DNA from 2 places in the Microbacterium sp. sgz311019 genome. Region 1 is predicted to be linked to the other one. Evidence: predicted binding sites of a transcription regulator. Region 1 holds the regulator's gene; the other holds the start of a gene.
What was found. Region 1 encodes HspR, which represses chaperone genes until heat shock. Its sites were predicted from a motif close to AAGTTGAGTCNNNNNGACTCAACTT; they were not measured.
Positions count from the first base shown of each region.

Region 2: the regulator HspR is predicted to act here: its motif matches at 3,002-3,026, upstream of AC0NZN_RS04660 (ATP-dependent Clp protease ATP-binding subunit).

Region 1 is NZ_JBWAXO010000009.1:80,277-87,386, forward strand. Features, by position in the region: gene AC0NZN_RS14795 (ion channel protein) at 1-223, shown strand, start outside; gene AC0NZN_RS14800 (AI-2E family transporter) at 212-1,309, opposite strand; gene AC0NZN_RS14805 (DUF2252 domain-containing protein) at 1,388-2,785, shown strand; gene AC0NZN_RS14810 (DUF998 domain-containing protein) at 2,794-3,882, opposite strand; gene AC0NZN_RS14815 (DUF2252 domain-containing protein) at 4,057-5,415, shown strand; gene AC0NZN_RS14820 (DUF1918 domain-containing protein) at 5,497-5,682, shown strand; gene AC0NZN_RS14825 (heat shock protein transcriptional repressor HspR) at 5,719-6,189, opposite strand; gene AC0NZN_RS14830 (DnaJ C-terminal domain-containing protein) at 6,232-7,110, opposite strand, start outside.
Region 2 is NZ_JBWAXO010000002.1:379,142-386,251, reverse strand. Features, by position in the region: gene AC0NZN_RS04665 (DUF72 domain-containing protein) at 1-415, shown strand, start outside; gene AC0NZN_RS04660 (ATP-dependent Clp protease ATP-binding subunit) at 461-2,989, opposite strand; gene AC0NZN_RS04655 (VOC family protein) at 3,107-3,475, shown strand; gene AC0NZN_RS04650 (hypothetical protein) at 3,545-3,742, shown strand; gene nhaA (Na+/H+ antiporter NhaA) at 3,759-5,549, opposite strand; gene AC0NZN_RS04640 (aminotransferase) at 5,574-7,110, shown strand, end outside.

The DNA.
Region 1 (7,110 bases):
GCCCGCCAGCCTCTCGATCGCCTGCGGCGTGCTGGGTGTCGTCCTCACGATCTCCCGCGACGGGTGGATCGCGATCTTCGTCGGGGTGGCGATCGTGGGCGATATCACCGTCCTGCCCATGCTCTGCATCATCGTGCTGCCGGCATGGCTCGTCGTCACGAAGGCGCGCGAGATGCTCATCACGCCGAAGGATCTCGCGCGGGAGAAGGGGTCAAGGGTCTGACGGCTGCGTACCGCGCGCAGGTACCGCGGATCGATCGCCGGACAGCCATCGCAGCCACAGTGCGCCCGGGTCGCCCTCGAGCACGAGCGCCCGGACGAACAGCGTCAGCGGTATGGACAGAATGGCGCCGAGCGGACCGAGGACGAAGGTCCAGAAGAGGACCGAGAAGAAGCTCAGCGTGAGGCTGAGATCGACGGCGTCGCTCACGAACTTCGGCTGGACGAGCACCTGCAGCACGACGTTCACGACGCAGTAGATCGCGATCACCGCGAGGAGCATCGGCCAGCCGCCGACCACGAAGGCGAGGACCGCGGGGGGGATCAGCCCGAGGACGAACCCGATGTTCGGGATGAAGTTCGTCACGAAGGCGAGAACAGCCCAGACGATGGGCGCGGGGATGCCGAGCGCCCAGAGGGCGAGGCCGTCGATGATCGCGACGACGGCGCCGAATGACGCGTTGACGACGTAGTACCGGCGGATGCCGCGGTTGAGTCGACCGATGCGCGCCAGCACGGGTCGACGCCCGGGGCCGAAGACGCGCTCCGCATCGCGATAGCGCGCCGCATCCGCCGCCATGAAGATCACGTACGAGACGACGAAGAACAGCGCCGTCGCGGTCGCGATGACGGTGCCCCCGAGGCTCGAAGCCAGGCTGAGGACGGCCTTCGGATCCAGGACGGATGCCGCGGCATCCGTCGCCCTCTTATCGAGCCCTGCGGACTGCAGCCAGGCGAGGAACTCATCGAGCGAGGCGCGAAGTGTCGTGAGGTACTGGCCGACGAGGTGGACGAACTGCACGCCCGCCACCCACAGCAGCAGGCCCATCACGACCAGCACGAGGTAGGCGACCACGATGACGGCCGTCGTGCCGACCCAGCGCCGCCGGCCTTGCCGGTCGAACGGACGCCGCACAGGCTGGCAGATGACGACCAGCACGATCGCCAGCGCAAGAGGCCCCACGAGGCTGCGGGCGACGTAGACGCCGGCGAGCACGACGACCGCAGCCGACAGTCCGATCAACGTGCGCAGGCTCGGAGAGAGCATGCCGGCAGGTGCGGGCGGTGGCGGCGGCGTGGCGCGGGTCACGGCGTCAGGCTATCGAAGTCACGGTGAGATCGACGTGGGGCTCTCGATGTGATCCGTGAGCAGTGCCACACTGGGGCCATGTCAACACCAGTCGTGCGACCGCTGGCGGAGAACTGGATGGCTCCGCCCTCACTTCAGGAGCTCCTCGACGAGGGCCGTGCGATCCGCGCGATCGAGCGTCGGGAATCGCTCGCCGTGCTCGACACGACCGGCCGCGACCCGATGGGAATCCTCGACGAGCAGGACTCGGTGCGCGTGCCCGAGCTCGTGCCGATCCGCACCGAGCGGATGGCAGCCAGCCCGTTCGCCTTCTACCGCGGGACGGCCGCACTCATGGCCGCGGACCTCGCCCGGTCCTCCGACGACCGTCTGCTCGTCGGGTCGTGCGGCGATGCGCACGTGGCGAACTTCGGGCTGTACGCATCCCCGCAGCGCACGCTCGTGTTCGACCTCAACGACTTCGACGAGGCCGCCTGGGCGCCCTGGGACTGGGACGTGAAGCGCCTCGTCACGAGCATCGTCATCGCGGGGCAGGCCGTGTCACGCAGCGAGAAGGTGATCAAGGACGCAGCTCTGGGCGCCGTGCGGACGTACGCCCGATCCCTCGCCAGCGGCGCCAAGCGTACGCCTCTCGGGCGGTACTACGACCGGTTCGATGCCGAGGCCTCGGCGCGCGCAGACGACACCGAGACGCGCGCGGCGATCGAGAACGCCATCAAGGATGCCGACAAGCGCACCGGAGAGCGGGCCGCCCGCAAGCTCACCACCACAGGCCCGGACGGCCGGCTCGTCTTCGTCGAGTCCACGCCGACCATGGCCCACATCGACGCAGCGCGCGAGGCTCAGGTGCGTCGGCTCGTGCAGGAGTACATGCTGACGACGAACATCGACATCCGCGTGCTCCTGCAGAAGTACGTGCCCTCCGATGTCGCGCTGCGCGTGGTGGGGGTGGGCAGCGTCGGGACGCGGTGCTACATCATCTCGATGCAGGACGGCGACGGCAACGTGCTGCTGCTTCAGGCCAAGGAGGCCGAGGACAGCGTGCTGATCAAGTACGGCAAGGTGCAGCAGCCCGAGGGGGTGCAGCGCTATATCGACGACAACGGCAACGGGGCGCGTGTGGTGGCGATGCAGCGCATCCTGCAGGCGGTGTCGGATCCGTTCCTCGGCCACATTCTCGGCCCGACGCTCGACGGCGCGGGGCGGCGCGCGTTCTACGTCCGCCAGTTCCATGACAAGAAGGGCGGCTTCGACGTCGACAGCCTCGAGGACTCCGCGTTCAACTGGTACGCCATGGCCTGCGCCGCGACGCTGGCACGGGCACACGGACAGTCGCCGACCGCGGCGACGGTGTCGGGCTACATCGGAGGCGGCAAGATGGTCGGCGAGGCGATCCTCGAGTGGGCGAACGCCTACGCCGAGCTGTCGCGCGCCGACTGGGAGCTTTTCCGCGCGCACCGCGGCGTGGAGAAGTAGGTCGCCGCTCAGGCCGTCGCGCGCGTGTCCTTCTGCAATGCGGAGACATTGCGCAGGAACAGGATGATCCACGAGAAGATCAGCATCGCGGCGACGAGCTCGACGGCCGTGAGCGTGTAGTAGCCGATCGCGAAGAACACGCCGAGCACCACGATCACGGCGAGGAAGACCCAGCCGAGGTAGATGAACGCGCGCTGCAGTCCGGGGATCCAGAACCGCAGCCCGACGACGAGCGCGCAGTAGGCGACCGCCATCCCGGTCGCGGCCGTGTTGTGGACGGTGAAGAACCGGTCGACGGGGAAGATGCCGACGCACGCGAGGAACACGCCGATCGCGATGAGGAGCCCGCGGACCCACCGCCGGGCCGCCCGCGACGGCGTCTCGATGCCGCGCGTCGCGTGCCGAGACAACGTGGTGACGATGACGCCGGCAAGGATCAGCGTGCTGTTGAAGGCCAGCGAGGAGATGTCGTCGGTCATGCCGAGCGCGCTGAGGTTCTCCTTCCACCAGTCCTTGTCGGACGCGGTCAGCGTGGCGGCGAGAACCCCCTCGACGAGGAACATCGCGAGGATGAATGCCAGCAGCTGCAGGTCGAGCTCGGTCGCCGCGACGCATGCGGCGTACGCGGTGAGGGCCGCCGAGACGCCCGCGAGCACGAGCGCGGGGACGGCGAAGACGTCGGCGCCGATGAATGCGTGCGAGAGGAGATTCGCCAGCAGCGTCCAGGTCAGGACCGCGATGACACCCAGCGCGACCGCGATGGCCACGACGTCGATGGTGTCGAGCACGCCGATGCGCCGACGGCGGTCGCGGACGACGAACCGCCCGAAGACGAAGGACAGGACGGCGACGATCCCCGAGGCGAGCGCCACGAACTGGCCGAGAGAGCCGCGTCCGGAGATCGGCACGGGGGCGAGGTGGAACGCGGGGATGCAGACGAGCATGGCGCCGACGAACGCGGCTGCGCCGACGACCAAGGCCAGCGCCTCACGCGAGCGCAGGCTGCCGAAGGCGGGCGCCGAGAAGACCGCCGATGCCGCACGCTCGTGCGGTGCGGCATCCTCGTTCTCCGTCGGGGATGCGGCGGTCTCGGGCATATGTCCTCCGAGCGGCCGGGACGTCTGCATCGGCGCGTTCAGGGGGCGCACCTTCAGGAGATCATAAACGAGGGATGCGGGCCTCCGCCGTACCCCTTCCGACACAGCGCGTGCGGACAGACTCTCGGCCAGGGCATGGCCGATGCATCGGATGCTGGTGCAAGGATGACGCCCATGACCGACGCGGAATCCGCCCGACCGGCGATCCCCTCCCTTGCGCAACGCCTCGCCGCCGGCAGAGCCGAACGACAGCGGACCCCTCGCGGCGACCTGGCGCAGCTGAGGACGTCGGGGCGCGATCCCCTCGGGATCCTCCAGGAGCAGGAGTCGACCCGCGTCGAGCAGGTGCTGCCCCTCCGAGCCGAGCGGATGGCCGCGAGCCCCTTCGCCTTCTACCGCGGCACAGCCGCCATCATGGCGGCCGACCTCGCCCGCGATGCGCGGACGGGGATCTCGGTCGGATCATGCGGCGACGCGCATCTCGCCAACTTCGGGTTCTATGCCTCCCCGCAGCGCACGCTGCTGTTCGACCTCAACGACTTCGACGAGGCCGCCTGGGCGCCGTGGGAGTGGGACGTGAAACGGCTCGTCACGAGCATCGTCATCGCGGGCAGAGCCACAGGCCGGAAGGACGCGGTCATCGAGATCGCCGCCCGCAGCGCCGTGGATGCCTACAGCAGACGCATCGCGCGGGCGGCGCGCATGAGCCCGCTCGATCGCTACTGGACGCACTTCGACGCCAAGGCATCGGTGCACGCGATCGCGAGATCCTCTCGCGACGTGCTGCTGCGCGCCATGCGCTCTGCACGCAAGCGGACCGGTGACCAGGCCGTGCGCCGGATGACCGAGCCGGGGCCCGACGGGCGTCTGAGGTTCGTCATCCGTCCGCCCGCGATGTTCCACCTCGATGCCGCGCTGGAAGCGGATGCCGAGGCCCGACTGCGCGCCTACGCACGCAGTGCGAACGTCGACATCCAGATGCTGCTGCTGCACTACACGGCCTCGGACACCGCCTTCCGCGCCGTCGGCGTCGGCAGCGTCGGCACCCGCTGCTACATCACAGTCCTCGAGGACGGCGACGGCAACGCGCTGCTGCTGCAGACCAAGGAGGCACAGGAGAGCGTCCTCATCCGCTACGGCCGCGCGACGCAGCCCGCCGCCGCGATCGAGCACATCGAGCGCCACGGGGAGGGCGGACGGGTCGTCGGGATGCAGCGCGTGCTGCAGGCGATCTCGGACCCTTTCCTCGGACACTCGAAGGACGAGAACGGCGAGTACTACGTTCGGCAGTTCCGCGACATGAAGGGCGGCATCGACGTCGAGAGGCTGGCGGACGGGCCCTTCACCCGTTTCGGCGAGGCCTGCGCGATCACGCTGGCGCGCGCGCACGGGCAGACGGCGAATGCAGCCCGCGTCGCAGGCTACATCGGAAAGGGCCGCGTCGTCGCCGACGCGATCGTGTCATGGGCGAACGCGTACGCCGACGTGTCCCACGGAGACTGGCAGGCATTCGTCGCCGCTCGGCGCAAGTGACCAAGGGCCCTGTCATTCCCCGGAGCTGCGCCGTACCGTGGAGGGACAGCAGACTCAGCGACGAAGCGGAGGGAGTCCGAGATGCGAGCGACGGTGGGTGACCGCATCCGTGTGCACGGCAGGGCGGTCGGGATGGCGGACCACCTCGGCGAGGTGGTCGAGATCCGCGGGACGGATGACGATCAGCTCCTCGTCATCCGCTACGACGACGGACACGAGGGCGTGCTCTCGCCGGGCGCCGACTGCGAGATCCTGCACCAGGGCTGACCGACTCCTCGGCGGCCTGCTCGGTCCGTCGACGGATCAGTCGTCGGATGCCGCGGCATCCGTTCCCCGGCCCAGTTCGCCGCGCGGCTTCTGCCAGAGGACGACGTCGCGCGTGCGGCGCACGCGCGTGCCGGACTTCAGCCGGATCACCGATCCGCTGGCCTCGGCCGCGAACACGCGGGCACCGGGACGGTTCTCGAGTTCGATCTGCACCCGCTGCTCGAGGAGCTGGACGCGGCCGTGCAGTTCGCGCACCCGCTCCTCGAGCTCGAGGATGCGGACGATGGCGGGCAGGCTCATGCCGTCGGCCGACATCCGCGCGACCTCGCGCAGCTTCGCGACGTGTCGCAGGGAGTAGCGGCGCGAGCCGCCCTGGGTGCGTGCGGGGACGACGAGCCCGAGTCGGTCGTACTGGCGGAGGGTCTGCGGATGCATCCCTGACAGCTCGGCGGCCGCCGCGATCGCGAAGATCGGCGCATCCTCGTCGATCTCGTGTCGATCTGCCACGCCCTCACCTCCTCAGATCCGTCGAGCGGGCGTCCCCATCATCTAGCCGCGCGCCTTCGCCATGAGCTCGGCGCGCGGGTTCTCCTTCGGCTCGAGCGCCTGGAAGCGCTCGAGGGCCTCGCGTGCGGCGTCGTCGAGGTGGGAGGGCACCGCAACCTGGACCTCGGCGAGCAGGTCGCCGGTGCCCTTCGACGTCGAGACGCCGCGACCCTTGACCCGCAGAACGCGTCCGGAGGGCGTGCCCGGCGCGACACGGAGCCGCACGGGATCGCCCCCCAGCGTGGGCACCTCGATCGTCGCGCCCAGCGCAGCCTCGGTGAAGGTCACCGGCACGTGCACGCGGAGGTTCAGTCCCTCGCGGGTGAAGACCGGATGCGGGCGCACCGTGACGAGCACGACGATGTCGCCGTTCTCGCCGCCGTCGGCCGACGGTCGGCCCCGGCCACGTAGCCGCACCTTCTGGCCGTCGGCGATGCCGGCCGGGATCTTCACCTTGAACGGCTTGCCGTCCTCGCCCTGCAGCGTGATGGTCTCGCCCTTGGTGGCGGTGACGAAGTCGATCGTGGTGCGGGCCGTGACGTCCGCGCCCTTCGTGGGACCGCCGAAGCCGCGGTAGCCGCCTGTCGGCTGCCCGAACCGGCCCGTGCCGAAGCCGCCGCCCTGCTGGTTGAACATCGAGAAGATGTCGTCGAAGTCGCCCGCCGTCTGGTAGCGCGAACCGCCACGGCCCTGGCCGAACATGCTGAAGACGTCCTCGAAGCCGCCGGCCCCCGGACCGCCCGCCTGGAAGCGGGCACCGGAGCCCATGGCACGGATCTGGTCGTACTCCGCGCGCTGCTCGGCATCCGACAGCACGGAGTACGCCTCGCTGATCTCCTTGAACTTCGCCTCGGCAGCCGCATCACCCGGATTGGAGTCCGG
Region 2 (7,110 bases), on a different contig from region 1:
GCTCATCGTGCAGCTGCCGCCGACGATGGAGCGCGACGACCAGCGGCTCGCCGACTTCCTCCAGGCGCTCCCGCATTGGACGCGACCCGCCGTGGAGTTCCGGCATGCGAGTTGGAACGACGAGGTGGTCTTCGCGATCCTCGAGCGTCACGACGCCGCGTACTGCATCATGGGCGGCGCCGCGCTCCCCACGGTTCTGCGCCTCACCAGTGCCCTGGTCTACGTGCGGCTACACGGCCCCGATCAGAAGCAGCTCTACCGCGGCTGCTACTCCGACGACGAGCTGCGCGAATGGGCACGGCGTGTCCGGGAGTGGGAGACCTCCGGGCACGATGTCTACGTCTACTTCGACAACGACGAACTCGGGCACGCCGTCCGCAACGCGCGAACCCTCATCGCGATGCTCGCCGGATAGCGCGAAGCCCCGGGCCGATCGCTCGACCCGGGGCTCCGATCCGTTTTACGCGGCGGCCGCGTAGATGCCGACCGTGACGCCGATGCCGCGGGGGGACGCATCCACCGTCACCGAGCCGCCGTCGGCGAGCGAGCCGTCGACGAACAGGTCCGCGATGCGGTCATCGACCTCGCGCTGGATCAGCCGGCGCAGCGGCCGGGCGCCGTACTCCGGCTCGTACCCGTGCTCGGCGAGCCAGTCGATCGCCGCGGGGGTCGCCTCGAACGCGACCTCGCGCGACGCGAGACGGGATGCCGTGGCCTGCAGCTGCAGGCCCACGATGTCGCGCAGCTGCTCCTTCTCGAGCTTGCGGAACAGCACGATCTCGTCGATGCGGTTCAGGAACTCCGGCCGCATCGCTTCGCGCAGGCGTCCCATGACGCGATTGCGAAGGTCCTCCTCCTCATACGAGGAGCCGCTCGTCGTGAACCCGATCGCGCCGGAGCGCGACGCCAGATACTCGGAGCCGAGGTTCGAGGTCATCACGACGATCGTGTTGCGGAAGTCGACCGTGCGACCCTGTCCGTCGGTGAGCCGGCCGTCGTCGAGCACCTGCAGCAGCACGTTGAAGACGTCCGGATGCGCCTTCTCGATCTCGTCGAACAGCACGACCGCGTACGGGTTGCGGCGCACGCGCTCGGTGAGCTGGCCGGCCTCGTCGTAGCCGACGTATCCGGGAGGGGCGCCGACCAGGCGCGACACGGTGTGGCGCTCCCCGAACTCGCTCATGTCGAAGCGGATCACGGCGTCCTCATCGGAGAAGACGGATGCCGCCAGGGCCTTCGCCAGCTCCGTCTTGCCGACGCCGGTGGGCCCGAGGAAGAGGAACGATCCGATCGGCCGACGGGCGTCGCCCATGCCGGTGCGGTTACGCCGCACGGCCTTCGCGACCGCCTCGACCGCGGTGTCCTGGCCGATGACGCGTCCGTGCAGCTCGTCGCCGAGGCTCGCGAGACGCGCGCGCTCGGTCGCCGTCAGGCGGGACACCGGGATGCCGGTGGCGCGGCTGATCACGGCCGCGATCTCGGGCTCGTCCACGACGGCCTCGACGTTCTGCCCGCGGGTGGTCGCGTCATCGATCTCGGTCTGCACCTCGGCGATGCGATCGCGGACGGCCGAGGCCTCCTCGTACCGCTCGGCAGCGACCGCGGAGTTCTTCTCCGCCTCGAGGTCTGCGAGCCGCTGCATGAGCTTCGACACGTCGACCTTGGCGCCCAGGCGCAGGCGCAGCCGCGCACCGGCCTGGTCGATGAGATCGATCGCCTTGTCCGGCAGCACCCGCTCGGTGACGTAGCGGTCGCTGAGTTCGACGGCGGCGCGCAGCGCCTCGTCGGTGTAGCTCACGCCGTGGTGCTCCTCGTACGCCGGGCGCAGCCCCTGCAGGATGAGAACGGCATCGGCGACCGACGGCTCGCCCACGCGCACCGGCTGGAACCTGCGCTCCAGCGCCGGGTCCTTCTCGATCGTCCGGTACTCCTTGAGCGTGGTCGCGCCCACGAGGTGCAGGTCACCGCGCGCGAGGCGCGGCTTCAGGATGTTGCCCGCATCCATCGAACCCTCACCTCCGGCGCCCGCGCCGACCACGGTGTGGACCTCGTCGACGAAGGCGATGATGTCGCCCTCGGCCGCGGCGATCTCGTCCATGGTCTTCGTGAGGCGCTCCTCGAAGTCGCCCCGGTACCGGGCGCCCGCGAGCATCGCGGGGAGGTCGAGCACGAGCACGCGCTTGTCGCGCAGCTGGTCGGGCACCTCGTCGGCCACGATCGCGCGGGCCAGGCCCTCCACGATCGCCGTCTTGCCGACGCCGGCCTCGCCGACGAGCACGGGGTTGTTCTTGGTGCGCCGGCTCAGGATCTCGATCGTCTGCTCGATCTCGTCGACGCGTCCGATCACCGGGTCGAGCCGACCCTCACGGGCGAGCGCGGTGAGGTCGGTCGCGTACCTGTCGAGCAGGGGCGTGACGGATGCGGGATCCCCCGCGTCCTCGCCCAGGGACTCAGGCGCGTCGGCCGGCACAGCCTCGCGCATTCCCTGGGTCAGCGCCTCGGCGGTGACGCCGGCGTGCGCCAGGATCTGGCCCGCGGGCGCATCCTGACCCAGCACGAGCGCGAAGAACACGTGCTCGGGGTCGATGTAGGTCGAGCCGCTGGAGCGCGCCACCTGGTAGGCGTGGAACAGCGCCCGCGAGGCGCTCGGCGTGATCGTCGCGCCGTCGACGTCGGCGGGGGCGCCGGCCGCGGGCAGGCGCGACTCGGTCGCGGCGACGAGCCGGATCGGGTCGACGCCGACGCGGCGGACCGCCTGGGCGACGTTGTCGTCCTGGACGAGCACGCGCAGGATGTGCAGTGCGTCGAGCTCGGTCTGGCCGCGCTCCAGCGCGAACCGGCCGGCGTTCTGCAGAATCGTCTGCGTGCGCGTCGTCAGGAAGCGGGTGAGATCGATGGATCTGCTCTGGCGCGCCTGCTCGCCCGCGAGATAGCGAGCGAGGAAGTCGTCGAACGAGCTGGCCCCCTCGGTGGGGAAGTCTTCGGGCACGTGTCCTCCTGAAACTTGAGTGTGCTTCACTCAAGTTGAACCAGTGCGCGTGCGAGGTATTCCCGATCGGGTGTCGGACCCCCTCCCTAGCCTGGATTCATGACACAAGAGACCGCGATGGACTGGCGCATCGAACTGATCTTCGTCCCCGTGACCGATGTCGACGTGGCGAAGGAGTTCTACACGCGGATCGGGTTCCACCCCGACCACGATCAGACCCCGTTCGACGGCCTGCGGTTCGTTCAGATGACCCCTCCCGGCTCGGCGTGCTCGATCGCGTTCGGCACGGGTCTCGGCGTCGACCTCGAGCCCGGCAAGCAGAACACGATCCAGGTGGTCGTCCCCGACGCCGATGAAGCGCTGGCGCACCTGCGCGCGGCCGGCGTCGACGCGGATGGCGTCGACGACCAGGCGTGGGGGCGTTTCGTCACGTTCCCCGATCCCGACGGCAACCGCTGGACGCTGCAGCAGATGCCGCCGCGCTGAGCGCTACTCGGGGCGCACGCGAGTGTCAAGCCCGGTGCGATCCCGCCCGGTCCGTTCCAGACTCGGGGCATGAGCGAATCGAACACCTGGCCCGAACCCGGCATCCCCGGGCAGCCGAGTGAGCCGGGCATCCCGGCGCCGGATGGTCCCGTGGAACCCGCTGTGCCGACACCGAGCGAACCGACTGTGCCGACACCGAGCGAGCCCACTGCACCGAACCCGAGCGAGCCGCTCGCACCGTACCCGGACGAGCCGCCGCTTCCCTGACGGGGAGCAGGCAGGGTCAGTCCCGCACGGTCTGGCGGGACGACTCGAGCACGCGGATCAGCGTCCCCGAGTCGTACGCACCGAGGTGCCGCTTCCCGCCGATGAAGAACGTCGGGGTGGAGTGCAGGTCCATGAGCTCGGCATCCATCCGGTCGTCGTCGACGCGGCGCGCGGCCTCCGGCGAGCGGAGGTCGGCGATGAACCGCTCGACGTCGAGTCCGAGCTCGTGCGCGTAACGGCAGAGATCGTCGGGCTCGAGATGGTCTTGTGAGGCGAACAGCACCGGCCCGTAGTCGAAGAAGCGATCCTGCATCGCGGCTGCCTCGGCGGCGATCGCGGCGGCCGTCGCGTGCGGGTGCACACGGTCGAGGGGCAGGTGCCGGTAGACCCAGCGCACCTCGTCGCCGAAATGCGCCAGCACGGCGTCCACCGAGCCGGTCGCGCGGCTGCAGAACGGGCACTCGAAGTCGGCGTACTCGACGATCGTCAGCGGCGCGTCCACCGGGCCCCGGATATGGTCGCGCGCCGGGTCGACGGGCCGGTTGAGCTTCGCGCCTACGGCTCGCGGCGGCCGCACCCGATCGCCGATGCGCAGGACGGCCCAGCCGATGAGGAACGCGAGGACGGAGGCGACGAGCACGCCGACGCGCGCGAGGTTCTGCGTATGCGGGTCGGAGATCGCGACCGGCACGAGGAACAGGGCGATCGTGAAGCCGATGCCACTGAGAGCCGCGCCGCCCGCGATGCGGGTCATGCCGAGGCCCGGCGCGAGCTCCCCGAGGCGGAGCCGGCGCAGGAGGGCCGTGATCCCGGTGACGCCGACGAACTTCCCGACGACGAGGGCGACGATGATCCCCCACGTGACCGGGGAGGTCGCGGCATCCGTCACCGTCTGAGGGTCGAGGTGCACGCCGGCGTTCGCCAACGCGAAGATCGGCAGCACGCCGAGTGCGATGTACGGCCGCCAGGCGGCATCGAGCCGCTCATTGATCGACAGCGAATCGCGGACGCTGCGGGCCACGGCCGTGGCGTAGTAGACGTTGGGCGACTCGCGGAACGCCTGGCTGAGCTCGGCCGCGCGCTCGACGTCGCGGCGCCGCGGAGGAAAGACGGGGATGAGCAGCGCCACGGCCACGCCGGCGAGGGTGGGGTGCACGCCGCCGAGCAGCACGAGCACCCACAGCGCCGCGCCGAGCACGGCGTACGAGAAGCCGCGGCCCTCGGGCAGGAACCGTACGAGGGCGATCGCGACCATGCACACGCCCGCGAGGATGAGCGGCAGCAGCTGAACCCCGCCGCTGTAGAACAGGGCGATCACCGCGAGCGCGCCGATGTCGTCGACGACGGCGAGGGCGAGGAGGAACGTGCGCAGGCGGGCCGGGAACACCGGGGCGATCAGCGCCAGCGCACCGATGAGGAACGCGGTGTCGGTCGAGATGACGATCCCCCAGGCATGCGCCTCGCCCGTTCCGGCGGTGATCGCGGCATACAGGAGAGCCGGCACGACCAGTCCCGCAGCGGCGGCCGCCGCAGGAAGCGCCGCCCGCCGCGGTGACCCGAGCTCGCCGATGGTCAGCTCGCGCTTGACCTCCAGGCCCACGAGGAAGAAGAAGAACGTCATCAGTCCTTCGTTGACGAGCCCGTGGACGGTGAACGTCCACATGGCCCCGCCGACGCCGAAGCGCAGCGGGGTCTCCCAGAAGTGGGCGTATCCGTCGCCGGGAAGGTTCGCCCAAATGATCGCGACGGCGACGGCGACGAGCATCAGGCCTGCGGACAGCCGTTCGCCCCGCCGCTTGTTCGACATGTGCGCAAGGTTACAGAATCAGATGTGCCCGAGACCGAATCGCTCGTCCAAGCTCCGCCGCCCGAGATCTCGCCGGACCAGGCGGCTGCTCTCGCCGCCGATCTGTTCGGCGTCACCGGCTCTGCGCGATCGCTCGGCAGCAACCAGGACCTGAACTTCGTGATCGACGACGGTGTCGTGGCGCGCCTTCTGAAGATCGCGAATCCGGCGACTCCCGCGGCTGAGCTCGAGGCGCAGTCGCGGGCCGCCGCGCGCATCGCGGAGCGCTCCGACGTCCGCGTCCCGATGCCGCACGTGTTTGCTGACGGCACGTCGGTGCGCGCGGTGGAGACCGCCGGCGGCACCGCTCACGCACGGCTGCTCGACTTCCTGCCCGGGCGAACGCTCTCGGGAAGCCGATACCTCTCCCCCGCGGCGATCCGCGCGATGGGCAGGCTCGCGGCATCCGTCGATCTCGCACTCGCCGACTTCGCCGACCCCGGAGCCGAGCGGACGAATCAATGGGACCTCCAACACGCGCCCACGGCGCTGGCGACGATGCTGCCGTCGGTCGCCGACCCGGAGCTGCGCGAGCGGCTGCGGTCGACGGCCGAGGCCGCATGGCGTGCGGTCGCCGCCCGCGCCGCATCGCTTCCGCAGCAGGTCATCCACGGCGACCTCACCGACGACAACGTCGTGACCACGGATGGGCGCATCCCGGACGGCGTCATCGATCTCGGCGACCTCGGCCGCACGTGGCGCGTCGGCGAGCTGGCGATCACGCTGTCGTCGCTGCTTCACCACGACGGCGTCGATGTGCCCTCCGCCCTCGATGCCGTGCGGGCGTATCACGAGGTGCTGCCCCTGACGGATGCCGAGCTCGACGTCGTGTGGCCGTTGCTCGCGCTGCGCGGCGCGGTGCTCGTCGCGAGCGCGCACCATGTGCTGCTGACCGACCCGGGCAACGAGTACGCGGCCGAGAACCTCGCGCACGAGGAACTGATCTTCGAGGCCGCGGTGTCTCTCCCGCTGCCGGTCGCGACGGAACTCGTCAGGCACGCGGCCGGGGTGGATGCGCCGCCCCTGCGCACCCCGTCGGGGCGCCTGATCCGGCCGCGATCCACGCCCGGACTCGTCGACCTCTCGGTGCTGAGCCCGCTCCTCGACGAGGGGCGCTGGCTGGATGCGGATGCCGAGGCGTCGCTGCTGCGGGCGGCGACGGCCGAGCACCCGGTCGCGACGAGATTCGGCGAGCCGCGTCTCACCCGATCCCGTCCGTACGCCCACGACGCACCGGTGAACGTCCCGCTCGGGCTCGACTTCGCGGTGCCCGAGCCGGTTGCGCTGCAGGCGCCGTGGGACGGCGTGGTCGAACCGTCCGGCGATCTCGTCGCGGACGGCCTGCGCCTTCGCCTTCGTGGTGCGAGCGACGTCGTGGCAGGCCCGGTGCGCGAGGGCGAGGTCTTCGCCGAGGTCGTGGAGGTGGTCACCGTCTCCCTCGTCGCCGACGGCGTCGACGTCCCCGACTTCACGACTGCGGCGCTCGCCCCGGCGTGGCGTCCGTTCGTCGCCGATCCGTCGC